Regions from separate parts of the Mesorhizobium sp. WSM4935 genome, predicted to be linked through region 1. Evidence: riboswitches for the same ligand, from Rfam matches in the RefSeq annotation. Region 1 holds a riboswitch; the other holds the start of a gene.

What was found. A riboswitch is a leader RNA that binds a small molecule or an ion and turns the genes downstream of it on or off. The one in region 1 is predicted to bind S-adenosylmethionine.
Region 2: it holds a riboswitch for S-adenosylmethionine, as region 1 does, so the genes downstream of both, P9273_RS02435 (O-succinylhomoserine sulfhydrylase) here and metX (homoserine O-acetyltransferase MetX) in region 1, are expected to answer to the same signal.

What each region holds. Positions count from the first base shown of each region.
Region 1 is NZ_JARTVR010000015.1:16,876-20,280, reverse strand. It holds gene P9273_RS26095 (Stf0 family sulfotransferase) at 1-398, opposite strand, end outside; gene metW (methionine biosynthesis protein MetW) at 347-961, opposite strand; gene metX (homoserine O-acetyltransferase MetX) at 958-2,127, opposite strand; SAM riboswitch at 2,224-2,301, opposite strand; gene hisC (histidinol-phosphate transaminase) at 2,449-3,405, shown strand, end outside.
Region 2 is NZ_JARTVR010000001.1:521,198-524,602, forward strand. It holds gene P9273_RS02430 (ceramide glucosyltransferase) at 1-396, shown strand, start outside; gene P9273_RS02435 (O-succinylhomoserine sulfhydrylase) at 440-1,630, opposite strand; SAM riboswitch at 1,687-1,764, opposite strand; gene P9273_RS02440 (2'-deoxycytidine 5'-triphosphate deaminase) at 1,881-2,975, shown strand; partial or broken gene P9273_RS02445 (GIY-YIG nuclease family protein) at 3,160-3,405, shown strand, end outside.

The DNA.
Region 1 (3,405 bases):
TAGTTCAAATTCGGAAGGCTGGCTGGCAGTTTCACCGTCTTGGCAAGCTGTGTGAACTGACTCGCAAAGAGCTTGATTGCGTAGACTCCGGTAGAAGATCGCCCGTCCGTGAGCGCACGCAGAAGCTGCGCGCGGGGATCTCGCGGGTAACCCGGCAACTCCAGCAGACGTCGCCCGCCAAACCATTCCAGCGGATGACCCAGCCCAGCAGAAGCCATCAATCCCGCGAGATGATTGCTGCCGCTGCGCGGTGACGTGCAGATGAGAATTCCCGCCCGTAGCTCGGACAGAATGTTTGGCGGAATTTCCACCACTGCCGGTGATCGACGAACGAAGTGCATTCCCCTCAGCGTCTCAACAAAAACACCGCCTGCTGGCCGAAGAAGTTCCAGAACCACCAAGGCATCGACAGGCCGATCTTCTGGCCGTTGGCGTCGAGGGCGGTCGCCTTTTCGACGGTCGCGCCTAGCTCCTCGCATAGGTTGACGAAGTCGCGGATGGTGCAGAAATGGATGTTGGGCGAGTCGTACCAGGAATAGGGCAAGTCCTTGGTGACCGGCATCCTGCCCTTGATCAGCAGCGAGAAGCGGACGCGCCAGTGACCGAAATTGGGGAAGGATACGATGGCGCGGTTGCCGATCCGAAGCAACTCATCGAGCACGATCTTCGGATTGCGCGTCGCCTGCAGCGTCTGCGAGAGCACGACGAAGTCGAAGCCCTTGTCGGCGTAGAATTTCAGATCCGTGTCGGCGTCGCCCTGGATGACCGAAAGTCCGCGCGACACACATTCGTTGACGCCGCGCTGCGACAGTTCCAGCCCTCGGCCGTCGACCTGCTTGGTCTCCTGCAGGAGCTCCAGAAGCACGCCGTCGCCCGAGCCGACATCGAGCACTCGCGAATTGGCAGGAATAAGATCGGTGACGACCTCCAGGTCGACACGCTGGGCGCGATTGACGCTCATAGGCTGAGCCCCCTGGCGCGGGCGGCGGAGGCGATGAAGCCGTTGATGGCCGCGAACAGCTCCGGCTCGTCGAGCAGGAAGGCGTCATGGCCGCGATCGGTCTCGATCTCGACGAAGGAGACGGAAGCGCCCGCCGCGTTCAAGGCATGCACGATCGAACGGCTCTCCTCGGTCGGGAACAGCCAGTCGCTGGTGAAGGACACCAGGCAGAAGCGCGTCTTGGTGCCGGCGAAGGCATCGGCGAGGCGCCCGCCGTGATCGGCGGCAAGGTCGAAATAGTCCATCGCGCGGGTCAGATAGAGGTAGGAATTGGCGTCGAAGCGGTCGACGAAAGTCATGCCCTGGTGGCGCAGATAACTCTCGATCTGGAAATCGGCGTCGAAGCCGAAGGTAAGCGCCTCGCGGTCCTGCAGATTGCGGCCGAATTTGCGGTGGAGCGCGGCTTCGGAAAGATAGGTGATGTGGGCGGCCATGCGCGCGACGGCCAGCCCCTTTTCCGGCCGCTTGCCGAAATCAAGATATTTGCCGCCATGCCAGTCGGGATCGGCCATCACGGCCTGCCGGCCGACTTCGTGGAAGGCGATGTTCTGCGAGGAATGGCGGGCGCCGGTGGCGATCGGCAGCGCCGAGAAGACCCTCTCAGGGTAGCTTGCGGCCCATTCCAGTACCTGCATGCCGCCCATCGAGCCGCCAAGCACGCAAAACAGCTTTTCGATGCCGAAATGATCGATGAGCATCGCCTGCGCGCGCACCATGTCGCGGATGGTGATGATCGGCAGGTCGAGCCCGTAGGGCTTGCCGGTGACCGGGTTGGTCGAGGCCGGCCCGGTCGAGCCGAGGCAGCCGCCGACGACGTTGGAGCAGATGACGAAGAAGCGGTTGGTGTCGATGATCTTGCCGGGGCCGATCAGTACCTCCCACCAGCCCGGCTTGCCGGTCACCGGATTGGTGTTGGCGACGTGCTGGTCACCGGTCAGAGCGTGGCAGACGAGGATGGCGTTGGAGCGCGCGTCGTTCAGTGTGCCGTAGGTCTGGTAGGCGATCTGGAAGGGCGAGAGCAGGGTGCCGGCGTCGAGCTTCAGCGGCTTGTCGGGGCCGAACTGCAGCACCGGGCTCGACGGATGGTCGACCTCGTCCTTGGTTCTTGCAGCGCGCTGAGCGGCCATGTCCGTCCTCATCCTGTGCCGCGTCGGTCTCGTCCCGATGCGCTGTCCGGCCGGCAGCGGACAACAAAAAACCGGCATTGCCGTCGCAAAGCCGGTTACAGGTTGCAAACGGCCCTTTAGCGAGTTGTTTAACGTGGCTGCAAGCCGACCGGCCAAATCACCACGGAAGTCTGAGCAGTTCTTCTATGACCAGCGCCGCGCTTCGTCAACGGGTAGCCTCTTAGCGGTGCGAGGCGGGCACCAGGCGCCGGCACTCGACATTCCAGCCCGTCGCCTGTATTTCCGCTGCGGCCTTGAAGGCCTTCTCGACGGATTTGTGACATGAAGCAGGATCAGCCCCGTCCGACGCCCCGCGCGGGCATCATGGACATCGAGGCCTATGTGCCGGGAAAAAGCACCGCGCCGGCCGGCGTGACGAAAGTCTACAAACTGTCGTCGAACGAAAACCCGCTCGGGCCGTCGCCAAAGGCGATCGAGGCCGCGCGCGAAGTGGCGGCGAAGCTCGACGTCTATCCTGACGGCACGGCGCGGCGGCTGCGCGAAGCGATCGCCGATGTGCACGGGCTGAACCCGGCGAACATCATCTGCTCCAACGGCTCAGACGAGATCCTTGGCCTGCTGGCGCAGACCTATCTGGCGCCGGGCGACGAGGCCGTGTTCACCGAACACGCCTTCATGGTCTACAAGATCTATATCCAGGCGGCGGGAGCCAAGCCGGTGGCGGTGAAGGAAACCGATGAGCGCGCCGATGTCGATGCGATTTTGGCCGCGGTGACGCCGGCGACGCGGATCGTGTTCCTCGCCAATCCCAACAATCCGACCGGCACCTATTTGCCGTTCCAGGAAGTGCGCCGGCTGCACGCGGCATTGCCGAAGAACGTGCTCCTGGTGCTTGATGCGGCCTATGCCGAATATGTGCGGCGCAACGACTACGAGGCCGGCATCGAGCTCGCCGGCAGCTCCGAAAACGTGGTGATGACCCGCACCTTCTCCAAGCTTGGCCTCGGCGGCGCGCGCATCGGCTGGATGTACGGGCCGGCGCATATCGTCGATGCGATCAATCGTATCCGCGGCCCGTTCAACGTCAATGCGACCGCGATCGAGGCGGGCATCGCCGCCATCCGCGACCGCGCCCATATCGAGCGCAGCGTGACGCATAACGAGAAATGGCTGGCCTGGCTCAGCGCCGAGCTTACCGGGCTCGGCCTGCGCGTCACACCCAGCGTCGGCAATTTCGTGCTGATCCATTTTCCCGACAGCAAGAAACATTCGGCGGCG
Region 2 (3,405 bases), on a different contig from region 1:
CAGCCGCTGGGCCAGCGCACCTTCGCCGAAATCTGGTCGCGGCAAGCGCGCTGGGCGCGGCTGCGTCGCGTCACCTTCCCGCTTTTCTTCGCGCCCGAGATTCTGACCGGCGCGGTCGTGCCGCTGATTTTCGCGCTGATCGCGGCGGCAAGCGCCGGCGTCGGCCTGCCTGCCACGGCGCTTTGCGTGCTGGCGGTCGCCTATGTGCCGGAATGTCTGCTCGCCCGGTCCAAGGGCTGGTACCTGTCGCCGCGCAGCATCACCGCGATGATCGTGCGCGACGTCATGCTTCCCGCCATCTGGGCGCGCGGCTGGCTCGGCGGCGCGGTCGAGTGGCGCGGCAACGCCATGACCATCCACAGCAAGGCGATAACCGAGCTGGAGGAGATCGCGTGAGCCAGGGCTGACGCGTTCTCCTGTCCAATTTGCAGCTTGCTTCTTACTTGGCCGCCCTCAGCGCCTGCTCGATGTCCTCCAGCAGATCGTCGGTGTCCTCCAGGCCGACGGAAAGCCGGAGTGTACCCGGTCCTATGCCGAGTTCGGCCCGCGCGTCGTCGCTGAGGTTCTTGTGCGTCGTCGTCGCCGGGTGGGTGATCAGGCTCTTGGCGTCGCCGAGATTGTTCGAGATCAGCACGATGTCGAGCGCGTTCTGGAAGGCGAAGGCCGCCTGCTTGCCGCCCTTGATGTCGAGGCAGATCAATGTCGAGCCGCCGGACATCTGCTTCTTCACGACATCCGCCTGCGGATGATCGGCGCGGCCCGGATAGATGACGCGGGCGATCTCCGGTCGGCCGGCGAGGAAATCGGCTATCTTGCCGGCGCTCTCGGTCTGCTGACGCACGCGCAGCGGCAATGTCTCCAGGCCTTTGAGCAGCGTCCAGGCGTTGAAGGGCGAGAGGCTTGGGCCGGTGTGGCGGAAATAGTCGTGCAGGTTCTCGTCGATCCACTTCTTGTCCGAAAGGATGACGCCGCCGAGGCAGCGGCCCTGGCCGTCTATATGCTTGGTCGCCGAATAGACGACGACATGGGCGCCGAGCTGCAAGGGCTTCTGCTGCAGCGGCGTGGCGAAGACATTGTCGACGATGACGCGCGCGCCGATCGAATTGGCGAGCTTGGCGACCGCGGCAATGTCGACCACCTCCAACGTCGGATTGGTCGGGCTTTCGAGGAAGAACAGCTTGGTGTTCGGCCTTACCGCCTTTTCCCAATTGGCGATGTCGGTGCCGTCGATGAGCGTCGCCTGGATGCCGTAGCGCGGCGCCAGCGTCTCCACCACCCAGCGGCAGGAACCGAACAGCGCGCGCGCCGCGACGATGTGGTCGCCGGCCTTGACGCTGCAGAGCAGGGCGGCGGAAACGGCGGCCATGCCGGAGGCGGTGGCGCGGGCATCCTCGGCGCCTTCCAGCGCGCACATGCGCTTCTCGAACATGTCGACGGTCGGGTTGGCGTAGCGCGAATAGATGAAGCCCGGCTCCTCGCCCTTGAAGCGGGCTTCCGCCGCCTGGGCCGTCTCGTAGACATAGCCCTGGGTAAGGTACATCGCCTCGGCGGTCTCGCCATATTGCGAACGCAGCGTTCCGCCATGCACGAGTGCCGTCTGAGGTTTCCAATTGCGCTTCTTGGTGCTCATAGCCTTGCTTCCAGACACAAAAAAACCGGCCGCGAAGTCGCAACCGGTCCATATAGCCTTGCGGCTCGACGGTCCTTTAGCGACTTGTTTAACGTGGCTGCAAGCCGACCGGCCAAATCACCACGGGATAACGACCCTTTAGACCCCTGCCGCGCTTGCGTCAATTGCCGGCTTCATTAAGAGGGTTGTACCAGCCGGGCGGCAAGAGCCTGCTCAGGTCCTCGCCCGGCCTTGTGAACGGAGCCAGCCTTTGCGGCAGACAGGCATTCTTCCGGATCAGGATATCGCGGCGCTGTTCGAGGCCAACGCGCTGAAGTCGCCGCGCGCGCTCGATACCGACCAGATCCAGCCGGCGAGCCTCGATCTGAGGCTCGGCGACAAAGCCTATCGCGTGCGCGCGTCCTTCCTGCCGGGTCCCGACCATCTGGTCGCCGACAAGCTCGAGCGGCTGAAGCTGCACGAGATCGACCTCACCCGGGGCGCGGTGCTGGAAACCGGCTGCGTCTATATCGTGCCGCTGCTCGAAAGCCTGGCGCTGCCGGCGAACGTTTCGGCCTCGGCCAATCCCAAGAGCTCGACCGGGCGGCTGGATATTTTCACGCGCGTCATGACCGACCGCGGCCACGAGTTCGACAAGATCGCCGCCGGCTATCAGGGGCCGCTCTATCTCGAGGTCAGCCCGCGCACCTTCCCGATCGTCGTGCGGGCCGGCTCGCGGCTGTCGCAGATCCGTTTCCGCACCGGCAATGCGGTGCTCTCGGAGAGCGAGTTGCGCGACCTGCATCGCGCCGAGATGCTGGTCGCCACCGAGCCGCCCAACATTTCCGGCGGCGGCATCGCGCTCTCCATCGACCTTGACGGCGACAAGGACGGCCTTGTCGGCTATCGCGGCAAGCACCACACCGGCCTTGTCGACGTCGACAAGCGCGCCGCGCAGGATGTTGTCGATTTCTGGGAGCCGATCTACAAGAGCGGTGCGGGCGAGCTGGTTCTCGATCCGGACGAATTCTACATCCTTGTCAGCCGCGAGGCTGTGCATGTACCGCCGCTCTACGCCGCCGAGATGACGCCCTTCGATCCGCTGGTCGGCGAGTTCCGCGTCCACTATGCCGGCTTCTTCGATCCGGGCTTCGGCCATTCCGCCGCCGGCGGCAGCGGCAGCCGCGCCGTGCTCGAAGTGCGCAGCCACGAGGTGCCTTTCATCCTCGACCACGGCCAGATCGTCGGCCGCCTCGTCTACGAGCACATGCTGAAGCGTCCGCAGGCGCTTTACGGCACCGATCTCGGCTCGAACTACCAGGCGCAGGGCCTCAAGCTCTCCAAGCATTTCAGGGCAGCGCGGTGAGGTCCAAGGGAGCGATGTCCGGAAGGACAGGCGCAAACGGATGCCGTCCCATCCCTTCGTCATTCTAGGGCGGAGCAAGGAGCGAAGCGACGCGCGCAGACCCTAGAATCCATGCCGTGGCATTTGCCGTAGAATGCAGCGGTCCAGAATAGCCGCCGATAACTGCACCAGCTAAGATCACTAGATGACCGGCTACGTACATGACCGCGAGCCAGAAAGGCGGCACGATCTATATCGGTGTCACCAATGACCTTGCTCGTCGCATGCCCGAGCACAAGACTGGCCAAGGCTCCAGCTTCACCAGCCGCTACGGCGTACAGCGTCTGGTCTGGTACGAGGAATACTTCGACATCGCCGATGCCATTCAGCGTGAGACATCATTGAAGCGTTGGCCACGCCGATGGAAGGTCGAGCTCATCGAGAAAGCCAA